DNA from 3 places in the Thiomonas intermedia genome. Region 2 is predicted to be linked to each of the others. Evidence: predicted binding sites of a transcription regulator. Region 2 holds the regulator's gene; each other region holds the start of a gene.
What was found. The regulator HrcA, encoded in region 2, represses chaperone genes, less so after heat shock. The targets are predictions, from matches to a motif close to TTAGCACTCNNNNNNNNNGAGTGCTAA.
Positions count from the first base shown of each region.

Region 1: the regulator HrcA is predicted to act here: its motif matches at 1,478-1,504, upstream of rpoH (RNA polymerase sigma factor RpoH).
Region 3: the regulator HrcA is predicted to act here: its motif matches at 2,056-2,082, upstream of BVH73_RS04760 (co-chaperone GroES).

Region 1 is NZ_CP020046.1:894,241-898,386, reverse strand. It holds gene BVH73_RS04195 (DUF1398 domain-containing protein) at 490-885, opposite strand; gene BVH73_RS04190 (MarR family winged helix-turn-helix transcriptional regulator) at 919-1,383, opposite strand; gene rpoH (RNA polymerase sigma factor RpoH) at 1,533-2,441, shown strand; gene BVH73_RS04180 (hypothetical protein) at 2,538-2,753, opposite strand; gene BVH73_RS04175 (transglutaminase TgpA family protein) at 3,093-4,146, opposite strand, start outside.
Region 2 is NZ_CP020046.1:1,435,403-1,439,548, forward strand. It holds gene recN (DNA repair protein RecN) at 1-813, opposite strand, end outside; gene BVH73_RS06740 (NAD kinase) at 1,133-2,026, opposite strand; gene hrcA (heat-inducible transcriptional repressor HrcA) at 2,341-3,360, shown strand; gene BVH73_RS06750 (universal stress protein) at 3,541-3,966, opposite strand; gene BVH73_RS06755 (porin) at 4,101-4,146, opposite strand, start outside.
Region 3 is NZ_CP020046.1:1,015,305-1,019,450, forward strand. It holds gene groL (chaperonin GroEL) at 1-1,553, opposite strand, end outside; gene BVH73_RS04760 (co-chaperone GroES) at 1,616-1,906, opposite strand; gene BVH73_RS04765 (type IV pilin protein) at 2,314-2,763, shown strand; gene BVH73_RS04770 (GspH/FimT family pseudopilin) at 2,765-3,274, shown strand; gene BVH73_RS04775 (type IV pilus modification PilV family protein) at 3,271-3,768, shown strand; gene BVH73_RS04780 (PilW family protein) at 3,770-4,146, shown strand, end outside.

The DNA of each region.
Region 1 (4,146 bases), 540 kb from region 2:
GCACGCGAAGAGGCCCTATTGATCCGGGATGGAGCAGTCTGAACGGGTCATGGGCGAGGCCAGGCAAGGGCCTTTCCCCCTACCAACCTCCCCCACGTCGTGGGGGAGGCGTGTTGGCTCCCTCTCCACTTGTGAGGAGTGGTCGGGGTGGGCGTCCTTCCGCTCCCAACCTCCCCCGCGTCGTGGGGGAGGCGTGTTCTCTCCCTCTCCACTTGTGGGGAGGGTCGGGGTGGGCGTCCTTCCGCTCCCAACCTCCCCCGCGTCGTGGGGGAGGCGTGTTCTCTCCCTCTCCACTTGTGGGGAGGGTCGGGGTGGGCGTCCTTCCGCTCCCAACCTCCCCCGCGTCGTGGGGGAGGCGTGTTCTCTCCCTCTCCACTTGTGGGGAGGGTCGGGGTGGGGCGCTGTTTCAACTTCAATGTGCCGGATCAATCGACATCGAGCAGTGCGCAGCGGCATGGCTGCCTGTCTTCCGAATTCAATCCATCCAGCTCAATCGGGAAAGCGCTCGATATGCGTTTCGCCCTTGCGTCCGTAGTAGGTGACCTGTCGGCCTGCGAGCCAGACCGTATAGCCGATGCAACCCGCGGCCTGTGAGAGGCGCTTGAATTCGGGATACATCACCTTGCCTTGCTGGGCTGCCAGAATGGTGTTCCGTAGGGCGTCGCCGTCGAGAGCTGGCGCAATGGGGCGGGCAGGTCGTTCAAAGGCCAGGTCCAGCGGGTCGCCTTCCGGCAGGACATAGGTGGCGCGCCCGGCGCGGTAGTCGACGTGATACGACTCGACCTCTACGCCCGTGAGCTGTCGGATCACCTCGCCGAAGGCGATCGTTCCCTGGTTGGAAGCGTCGAAGGTAGCTTGGATGACTGTGCGGGCCTGTTCGTTCATGGTGATTCCTTTCTGTTCGTGGGGTGTGGGCGGTCAGTTCGTCGGCACTGCCTTGAGCTGGTGGTGTCTGACCAGGGCCTGCATGGCATCCATCAGGGCCTGACGTTCTTCTGGCAGGAGGTGGGCGAAGAAATGTCGGTCGTTGGCATCGGCCAGGTCGGCCAGGTGGGGCACTAGAGCCCGGCCCTTGGCGGTGAGGCTCAGCAATTGCTCGCGAACGCGCCCGCTGGCCCATGGCCTCTCAACCAGGCCCTTGGCTTCGAGACGGCTGATGACTTTGGAGGCGGCGCCTTTGGTCATGCCGAGTGCCTGGATCAAGGCGGCGTGGCGGGTCTGTGTCTCATCCCAAAGGGTGCGCAGGGCCACCCATTCGGTGACCTTGAGGCCTTCGGCCTCCAAAAGCTGTTGAAACCGCAGGGAGACATGATTGGATACGAAGCGAAGCCAGAAGCCCAGATGGGCTTCGAGCGGCGTGGGCATGGAAGGGGTGGCGGTCATGTGAGTTTCCCTGGAAACGCAGGCAGGATAGTTTCCAAGGAAACCTGTGTCAAGCGGCACGGCATTCGCGCCGTGAAGAGGGAACTTTCCGGCCTTAGCACTCTCTACCTGTGAGTGCTAATATCAGCAACCACAGGAGGATTCCATCCATGACCCATACCCAGTCAGCCGCACTTGCCCTGCGCCCGGCCCAGGTCGATGGCGCGTTTCCGCTCGCCTTGCCCAGTCTGGGCAATCTGGACGCCTACATCAGCGCCGTCAACCGTCTGCCCATGCTCAGCGCGGAAGAAGAGGCGCGTCTGGCGCGGACCTGGCGCGAGCAGGGCGACAAGGACGCTGCGGGCAAGCTGGTGCTGTCGCACCTGCGGCTGGTGGTGTCCACGGCGCGGCAATATCTGGGCTACGGCCTGCCGCATGCCGACCTCATTCAAGAGGGCAATATCGGCCTGATGAAGGCGGTCAAGCGTTTCGATCCTGAACACGGGGTGCGGCTGGTGAGCTACGCCCTGCACTGGATCAAGGCCGAGATTCACGAGTACATCCTGCGCAACTGGCGGCTGGTGAAGGTGGCCACGACCAAGGCGCAGCGCAAGCTGTTCTTCAACCTGCGCTCGATGAAGACGGCCAACGCCGGCATGAACGAGGCGCAGATCGACGAGATGGCGCAGGCGCTGTCGGTCAAGCGCGAAGACGTGATCGAGATGGAAAGCCGCATGGGCGGCGCCGACATCGCGCTCGATCCCACGGTGGAAGACGGCGAAGAGAGCTACGCGCCCATTGCCTACCTGGCCGATACCACCCGGGAGCCGGTGGCCGTGCTCGAGGCGCGCAGCCACGACCGGCTGCAGATCGAAGGGCTCGAAAGCGCACTCGAGCAGCTCGATGCGCGCAGCCGCGCCATCGTCGAGCAGCGCTGGCTGCAAGTGGCCGACGACGGCAGCGGCGGCAAGACGCTGCACGAACTGGCCGCCGAATATGGGGTGTCGGCCGAGCGGATCCGCCAGATCGAAGTGGCGGCCATGAAGAAGATGCGCAAATCGCTGGCGGCGTTTGCCTGATCCTCAGGCAGGCCCAAAAAAGCCCGTCGCAAGACGGGCTTTTTTTCTGGGGCAAGACCACTCGGGACGGCGCGAGGTCTCGCCCAGGTTCAGGCTTTAGCCGCCGTGCATGCACTGATCGACGAAGGCCTTTTCCTTCTCGCCAGACAGGCCCTGAGCCTTGGCTTCCTTTTCGCACATGGCCTTGGAAGGCGCAGGCTGGGCCGCCTGCTCGGCCGCGTAGGCGCTGGTCATGCCGGCAGAGGCCACGAGCAGGGCGGCGGCCAGGGTTTGAGCGATCTTGCGGGAGGAAAGGGGGGCAGTTGAATGCATATCAAACTCCTTGTTTCAGTGACTCGGGCTTGGTGCCCGCAGGTCTCTTACAGCAATCGATGTGCCAAGGTGTAAAAAATCCATCAAATCAACAATCTACCGCCATCCAGGGGAGGCATCAGGAGCGTTGTGGGGCTTGATGCGGGATTGAGCGGCCTGAGACTGTCTGCCCCGGGCGACGGTTGTGCGCGAGATGGCCAGAGTCCTTGATTTACCAGTCTCTTTTTTGTCTCCGATCGCCGACAAAGAGGTGGGCAGGGCCAGCGGCGGCACCCCTGTCCGCAGGCGGCAGACCTGTCGCCCATCCACGACAGGGCCAGGCCGGACAGGAGTCAGGAGTCAGGCCCGCCAGCGGCGCACGGCGTGCCGCAGCGTGGCCCATTGCGTTTTGCGCTCTCCGGCATCGCGGGGCGGGGCGTAGCGCCAGAGTTCGAGCTGGAGCAGCAGGGTGATGGCCGATTGCAGGGCCTGCAGCGACACGGTGTCGCCACTGGTCTGCACGCGCCTGAGCCGCGCGGCCAGGGTGCGGGGCGGCGTGGAGGCTTCGCTGTCGATGCCGGATTGCTGCAGCTTGGCGCGCAGCAGAGCGTAGGTCTGGCTCCACGGGTCCTGCCTGCGGCGTTCAAGCGCCAGAATCGCCCCGCCCGCGGCCGTGGCCACGAGCAAGGCGGCAATGGCCAGCGCGGCCAGAGTGGCCATGTCGGGCTGCTGCAGGCCGAGCTTGCGCAGCAGATCCTGCTGACGGTTGCTGCCGTAGTGGAGTACCCACTGGTTCCAGGCATTGTTGAGGGCGTCCCAGCGGTTGCGCAGTTGCAGCAGAAGTGCGGCATCGCGCGGACCCAGCGCGGCCATGCCCAGCAGCGGCTCGCGCGAGGCGAGGGTGGCGCCGCTGCGGTCGATGCGCGCGGGGTCGACCGCGGCGGTGGGGTCGGCGCGCACCCAGCCGCGTTCGGGCAGCCAGTATTCGGCCCAGGCGTGGGCGTCGCTCTGGCGCACCACCCAGGTGTCGTCCACCGGGTTGAAGCGCCCGCCCTGGTAGCCGGTGACGATGCGTGCGGGAATGCCGGCGGCGCGCATCACCACCACGAAGGCCTGCGCATAGTGCTCGCAAAAGCCGGCGCGGCGGTCGAAGAGAAATTCGTCCACGCCGTCGCGCAGGCCGTAGGTGCCAGGGTTGAGGGTGTAGCGGAAGGGCTGGTTGCGAAACCGGCTCAGCAGCGCCTGGGCGACGAAACCGCCGCCGCGCCCGGCCGCCCTGGCCTGCGCGGCCAGTTGCTCGCCCAGGGCCACGCTGCGCGGATCGAAGTCCGCGGGCAAGGCTTCGTCGGCGCGCAGGGCGGGGGTGAGCCGGGTCGGCCCGTAGCGGAACTGCGGCGACGATTCGACGGTATAG
Region 2 (4,146 bases):
CGCCGCCTCGATCTGCTGCACCAGCGGCTGCAGACCGGCATCGACCTGCAGCGCACGCTCCAAGGCCTGCTGCGCCTGCGCCAGCAAGGGCAGGACACCCTGATCCTCCCCATCGAGCGCCCCAGCGGCCGCCGCGAAATCTTCGAGCAGACTGCTGACATGGGCAAGGCGCTTGTGCTCGGCCTCCAGCGCCTCCCAATCGCCGAACTGCGGCTGCAGGCGGTCGAGTTCCTCGCATTGCCACTGCAGGCGCTCGCGCTCTTCGTCCAGGGCTCCAGCGTCGCGGCGCGCCTGCTGCAGGGCGGCATGCGCGTCGCGCCACTGGGCCCAGGCTTGGGCCACGGCCCGGGCTTCGTCCTGCGCCCCGGCATAGCCGTCGAGCAGTTGGGTGACGACCTCGCGCCGCACCAGACCCTGGTAGGCGTGCTGGCCGTGAATGTCCACCAACCACTCCCCGGCCGCCTTGAGCTGCGCGGCGGTGGCCGGGCTGCCGTTGAGAAAACCGCGTGACTTGCCCTGCGCGTCGATCACGCGGCGCAGCAGCAGCGTATCGGCCTCGGCGGCAAACCCCTGCGCCTCCAGCCAGGCGGCCAGCGGCGGAGTCAGACTGAACTCGGCGCTGATCTCGGCACGCAACGCCCCCGCGCGCACCACGCTGCTGTCGGCGCGCTCGCCCAACGCGAGCTTGAGCGCGTCGATCAGGATGGACTTGCCCGCGCCAGTCTCGCCCGTGAGCACGGTGAACCCGGCCGCCAGATCGATGTCGAGTTCGGGAACGATGACGAAATCACGCAAATGCAGATGCAGCAGCATGGCTCAGTGTGAGTGGAACGATGGACCCCGGATTGTTCCTGAGGACAGGGGCGATGACGAGGCGGACCGAATTTCCCCCTCCCAACCTCCCCCACGGTGTGGGGGAGGTGAGATCACTCCCTCCCCACTCGTGGGGAGGGTTGGGGTGGGCATCTCCCCCTCCCGGCCTCCCCCACGGTGTGGGGGAGGTGAGATCACCCCCTCCCCACTCGTGGGGAGGGTTGGGGTGGGGATGGCGTGAACCTTGTGCTGCCCAGCCTCGGCCTTCCGCCCGAGGACCGCGCACAGGCGCAGAGCCCCGCGCCTCGACAGGCTCGATTCAAGACTCATCGGGCCCTTCATGCCAATGGAGCTTCCTGCGCAGGGTGGAGAAATAGCTCCAGCCGGGCGGATGGAGGAAGACGCAGCGATACGGCGCCTGGCCGATGCGAATGCGGTCGCCACCGATCAACTCGGCATAGCTCTGCATGTCGAAATTCACACTGACGTCGCGCGGCGTGACCACCTCGATCACGATGTCGGCACCGCCCGGCAACACGATCGGGCGGTTCGACAGGGTGTGCGGCGCAATCGGCACCAGCACCACGCCGTTGACGCTGGGATGCAGGATGGGCCCGTAGGCCGACAAGGCGTAGGCGGTCGAGCCGGTCGGCGTGGCCACGATCAGGCCGTCGGCCCGCTGCACGTACATGAAGCGGCCGTCCACCTCCACTTTCAGCTCGACCAGGCCCGACGCCCCATTGCGGTTGACCACCACATCATTCACCGCGATGGCGCTGAAGATGGTCTGTCCCGCGCGCTCCACCGCACCTGAAAGCATGGCGCGTTCCTCGCGCTCGAATTCACCCGCCATCAGGCCGTCGATCGCGCTGTCCCATTCGCTGTCGGCGATATCGGTCATGAAGCCCAGACGTCCGGCATTGATGCCCACCAGCGGCACATTCAAAGGCGCCAGTCGCCGCGCCGCGCCCAGCATGGTGCCGTCGCCCCCCAGCACCACCGCCACCCAGCCGCCCTGCGCGGTGCGTTCGGCCAACTCGCTACTGCGCAACACCGGGTAGGGCAGCTCGGTGTGCTGCGCGGTGAGCTCGCCGACCCAGACCTCCACCCCGGCCCGGCTCAGACGGGCGGCAATCTCGCCGAGCTTGCGCTGCGCCTGCGGCGCCTGATACTTGCCGATCAGCAAAACCTGCTGGAACACGGTACGGAGCATGGGATGGAAAGAGAAGGCTCGGCGGAGAGCACCGCCCTGGCGGCAAATTACAGCACAGGCGCAAGTCGCGCGGTGGGCACTGGGTCTGGCTGTCGTGGGCGCCCTAGAATTTAACGGTCCAGCACGCTGAAGTTTGAAACGACTCCCCACCCCGACCCTCCCCACCCGTGGGGAGGGTGGTTGGGAGGGCGTACGCAGATCGCGCACAGCGCTGTTTTCTCCTCCTCCACAACGTGGGGGAGGTTGGGAGGGGGAGTCTGTTGGAGGGCGCAGCCCATGACTCGTTCATAATTCTCAATTCGGTATCAATCACGATGGACGAACGCGCCCGACTGCTGCTCAAGACCCTGATCGAACACTACATCGCCGATGGTCAGCCGGTGGGCTCGCGCACGCTATCGCGCGCCTCGGGGCTGGAGTTGTCTGCAGCCACCATCCGCAACGTCATGGCCGATCTGGAAGATCTGGGCCTGATCACGAGCCCGCACACCTCCGCGGGGCGCATTCCCACGCCACGTGGCTACCGCATCTTCGTCGATGCCATGCTCACGGCCCAGTCGCCCAAGCAGCCCGATCTGCTGCCGCAGACGCTGCAACAACACATCGACACCGCCCCGCCGCAGCAAGTGATGATGCGCGCGGCGCAGCTCATGTCCAGTCTGTCGCAGTTCGTCGGCGTGGTCCTGGCGCCGCAGCGCAGCGCCGCGTTTCGCCACATCGAGTTTCTGCAGCTGAGCGAACATCGCATCCTGCTCATCATCGTCAGCCCCGAGGGCGATGTGCAAAACCGCATGCTGCACTGGCCGCATGCCCTCAGCCAGAACGAGCTCAACACCGCGACCAACTACCTCAACGCTCATTTTTCGGGCATGAGTTTCGAGCAGGTCGCGCAAAAGCTCGGCAGCGAAGTGGAACACCTGCGCAGTGAACTCGTCGCCCTCATGCAGGCCGGCGTGCAGGCGGGCAGCCAGGCGCTGCAACAACCGCAGGATCAGGTCGTCATCTCCGGGCAGCAGCAACTGCTGGGCATCGGCGATCTCTCGGGCAATCTGGGCAAACTCCGCCAGCTCTTCGACCTGTTCGAGCAAAAAGCCCAGCTGCTCAAGCTCATGGACGCCTCCGCGCGGGCCGATGGCGTGCGCATCTACATCGGCGGCGAAAGCGAGGCCGTGCCCTTTGAGGAACTCTCCGTCATCACCGCGCCCTACGCGGCGGACGGCACCGTCATCGGCACCCTGGGCGTCATCGGCCCCACCCGCATGGCCTATGACCGCATGATCCAGATCGTGGACATCACCGCCAAGCTCGTCGGCAATGCCCTGAGCCAGCGGTAATTCGCCGCCCAGAAGGCAGAAACGCGGAAGAGACCTCTCCCGCTTGCGGAAGAGATTTGGAGGATGAGGCCAAGACTCAAGCGGCGCCACTCCTCCCCACCCCGGCCATACCCACAAGTGGAGAGGGGGCAAACACTCCTCCCCCAGCCGTGGGAGAGGGGGAGATGCAGCCTTACGAGTTCAGCGCACCAGCAACACCGGCACCGTGGTGGACGCCACCACCTTGCTCGCCACCGACCCCATGACAAAACCCTTCAGTGCCGAATGGCCGTGCGTCCCCATGATGAGCAGATCGGGCTGCAGGCGTCTGGCCTCGGCCGCAATCTGCTCGGCTGGATCGCCCACCCCATCGCGTGCCTCGTAAGCCAGCCCTGCGTCTTTCAACACGGCCTCGGCAGGTGCCAGCGCCTGTGCGCTGACTTCGCGGTAGTAATCGTCCAGCGTTGCCTTGCTGATCTGCGCCCGCGCCAGCGGTGTGCCGATGGGGAGCGCCACTGTGAACAACACGACACTGGGCGGCTCGCTGTAAAGCCGAGCGTGATGCACCAGCACCTGCGCAGCCTTGAGGGTGTAAGAGGAACCGTCAACCGGAAGAACAATCAGCATGGCACAACCTCCTTGCCGACTCATTATGCTTGCAACGCCCTGCCCGCCCTGGCGCGACGTGTCTGCCAGATAAATCCCATAAAAAAGCCGCCCGAAGGCGGCTTTCAAAACAGACTCTAAACAGCTTGCGCTGATCAGAACTGGTGACGGATGCCGAAGTCAAAACCCGTGGAGGTAAGA
Region 3 (4,146 bases), 420 kb from region 2:
GTGGTCAGCATCAGGCCAGCCACGGAGGCGGCATTCTGCAGCGCGGTGCGGGTGACCTTGGTCGGGTCGAGAATGCCCATGGCGATCATGTCGCCGTACTCGCCGTTGGCGGCGTTGTAGCCATGGTTGCCCTTGCCTTCGAGCACCTTGGCCACGACCACGCTGGGCTCGTCGCCGCTGTTGGCGACGATCTGGCGCAGCGGCTCTTCAACGGCGCGCATCACCAGCTTGATACCAGCGTCCTGATCGGCGTTGACACCCTTGACGCTGTTGGCGACGGCTTGCTTGGCGCGCAGCAGTGCCACACCGCCACCGGCCACGATGCCCTCTTCCACTGCGGCGCGGGTGGCGTGCAGGGCGTCTTCGACGCGGGCCTTCTTCTCCTTCATTTCCACTTCAGTGGCGGCGCCAACCTTGATGACGGCCACGCCGCCAGCCAGCTTGGCCACGCGCTCTTGCAGCTTTTCGCGGTCGTAGTCGGAAGTGGCTTCCTCGATCTGGATGCGGATCTGCTTGACGCGCGCTTCGATGTCGGCGGCCACACCGGCGCCGTCGATGACGATGGTGTTTTCCTTGCCCACTTCGATGCGCTTGGCCTGGCCCAGATCGGCCAGCGTGACCTTCTCCAGCGTCAGACCGACTTCCTCGGCAATCACCTTGCCGCCGGTCAGGATGGCGATGTCTTCCAGCATGGCCTTGCGACGGTCGCCGAAGCCCGGAGCCTTGACGGCCACGGTCTTGAGGATGCCGCGGATGCTGTTGACCACCAGGGTGGCCAGCGCTTCGCCGTCAACGTCTTCAGCGATGATCAGCAGCGGGCGGCTGGACTTGGCCACCTGCTCCAGCGCGGGCAGCAGGTCGCGGATGTTGGAGATCTTCTTGTCGTGCAGCAGCACGAACGGGTTGTCGAGCACGGCAACCTGTTTGTCCTGGTTGTTGATGAAGTAGGGCGACAGATAGCCACGGTCGAACTGCATGCCTTCGACGATGTCGAGTTCGTTCTCCAGGCTTTTGCCATCTTCGACGGTGATCACGCCTTCCTTGCCCACCTTGTCCATCGCCTCGGCGATGATCTGGCCGACATGCTCGTCGCTGTTGGCCGAAATGGAGCCGACCTGGGCGATTTCCTTGCTGTTGGAGCAGGGCTTGGAGGCCTTCTTCAGCTCCTCGACCAGCGCGGTGACCGACTTGTCGATGCCGCGCTTGAGGTCCATCGGGTTCATGCCGGCGGCCACGTACTTCATGCCTTCGCGCACGATGGCCTGGGCCAGCACGGTGGCGGTGGTGGTGCCGTCACCGGCGTTGTCGGAGGTCTTGGAAGCGACTTCCTTGACCATCTGCGCGCCCATGTTCTGGAGCTTGTCCTTCAGCTCGATTTCCTTGGCCACGGACACGCCGTCCTTGGTCACGGTGGGGGCGCCGAACGAGCGCTCGAGCACCACGTTGCGGCCCTTGGGACCCAGGGTCGTCTTGACCGCGTTGGCCAGAATGTTCACGCCTTCGACCATGCGGGCGCGAGCGTCCGCGCCAAAAATCACGTCTTTTGCAGCCATTGAATTTCTCCGTAAATTTCCAGTTGAAGCTGTATCAGTTCAGATCGAGTTCAGATCGCGAATTACTTCTCGATGACGGCCATCAGGTCGTCTTCGCGCATCACCATCAGCTCGTCGCCATCGACCTTGACGGTCTGACCGGCGTATTTGCCGAACAGCACGCGGTCACCCACTTTCACCGCCATGGCCACCAGCTTGCCCTGGTCGTCGTGCTTGCCCGGACCCACGGCCAGCACTTCGCCCTGGTCCGGCTTCTCTGCCGCGCTGCCGGGAATCACGATGCCCGAAGCGGTAGTGGTTTCTTGTTCGATACGCTTGACCACGACACGGTCATGCAGAGGGCGCAATTTCATGCAAATCTCCTGAGGTGTGTTGAAAACCGGGCTTGCGAGAAGCCCAATGACGAGCCGCCCACCGGGCCGAAACCCGGAGCCGACAGCCAGAAAGCGATTTTGAAGATCCGCGCATGACAGGACGATGACATCCTGAACCGTCACCGCTGTTAGCACTCACCTTCAACGAGTGCTAATTATAGGGACGGCTTTCGCCCTTTCAAGAGCCGATCGACAAACCCCTGCCCTGGCAAGCCCGCGAGGCCAAATGACGTTCGCTTGTGCCATGCAGGCCGAATGTGACCAAATGTTATTCGGGTAAACGAAGGAAAAAGACAACCGTTCGTCGCCTGCGGCACGCCGTTCGTCGCCTTGTCCGGAAGGCCGCGGACGGTCATTTCCACAATGTGCGCAAGGAGAGTTCACCCATGCAGCGCAACCGCGGTTTCACCCTGATCGAACTGATGATCGTCGTGGCGATCGTCGCCATTCTGTCGGCCATCGCCATTCCGGCCTACACGCAGTATGTCGCCCGCAGCAAGCTGACCGAGGCGTTCTCAGGGCTGTCGGGCATGGCCGTAGCCGCGCAGCAGTATTACCAGGACAACCGCACCTATCTTGCCAATGGCGGCACCGGCAGCGCCACCACCTGCCCGGTGGCCGCGCCGACCAATGTGCAGGACTACACCTTTGCTTGCTCGGGCGTGGCGGCCACCACCTTCACCTTCACAGCGACCCCTGCCAACGGTTTCGTCGGTCCGTCCTACACCATCGACCAGAACGGCAACAAGACCACCGTCTTGCCCGTGCCCTCGGGCTGGAGCGCCCCGAATGGCGGACAGCAATGCTGGGTGCGCAATCAATCGGGAGATTGCTGACATGACCCGCACGGGCCGTTCGCACCGCGGCTTCACCCTCATCGAGCTGATGGTGACCATCGGCATCGCCGCCATCCTCGGTCTGCTGGTCGTGCCCAACCTGGTCAGCATGGTCGATTCCGGCAAGACCGCCGTGCTGGTCAACAAATTTCCGCAGGACGTGGCCTGGGCGCGCAATCAGGCCGTCACCACACAGCAGGCCGTGGAAATCGACCTCACCGGGATCGCAGCCAACTCATGCACCTGGAACACCCAGGTCGGGGGGCAACCCAGCGGTGAGCATTCCATGAGCCCCCAGCAGTTCAACGCGCAGTACCCCAACGTGAAATGCAACATCACCAACCCACCCGCCACCGGCAAGCTGATTTTCGACAGCCAGGGTTTTGTCAGTGACGGCAACAACAACCCCGCCGCGCCCATCATCACCGTGACGGCAGCACGAGGCCAGACCTGGACGATGCAGGTACTGGCATCCGGCAGTGTGATTCTCAGCAGCAATACCGCGTCATGAAGCCCTTCAAATTCCAACGCCGCGCAGAGCAAGCCGGACTGTCGTTGATCAGCGTGCTGGTAGCCATCGTCATTTTCGGCCTGGGCATGCTCAGCATCGCCTCGCTCTACAGCCTTACGGTTCCTGCGCAAACGGCCAATCAGGAGGCGATCGACAGCGCCGCGCTTGGCAACCAGTTATGGGCGACCTTGCAGGCCAGCCCACAGGTCATTTCCCTAATCGGGGCCAACACCACGCAAACCTACACCTCCGTGTCGTCGGCGCCTGCTGCACTGCAACCCATGCTCAGCAGCATCTTCACACCGGGACAGCCGATGTTTTTGCCAGGAGCCTCGGTGAAGATCACCACGCAAGCTGGGGCTGATGGCAACCCATGCGATGTCTCCATCCCGACGGCGCCGACCTGCGGGGTGCAAATGACCGTCCAGTGGGCAGCAGGCGACAACGGCGGCGGGCAACGTTCCCAGATTTTCAACTATCAGGTGGGCTTCTGACATGGCGCTACCTCTACACCGCTCCGAACTTACGCCCGCACCGAGACTGCAGCGCGGCCTGAGCCTGATCGAATTAATGGTGGCCCTGGTCATCGGGCTGATCTTTTCCCTGGCCGTTCTCTTGGTGCAATCGTCGCTGACCAAGCAAAACGTCGCCATGAGTGATGCGATGCAGCGCGACTCACAAACCCGCGCCGCGCTCGATCTCATCACACGAGATTTGTCGAACGCCGGATATTTTCAGAACGGACCGAATCTGGGCAACCAGTGCAATCTCACACTGTCCTACGGCGCCAACGGTGGCAATGCCGCAGTGCTGGCACCGGCCATTGCCGCGTCCGAACCGAGCCCGCTGCCGACCTCCAGCACCCTGAGCGC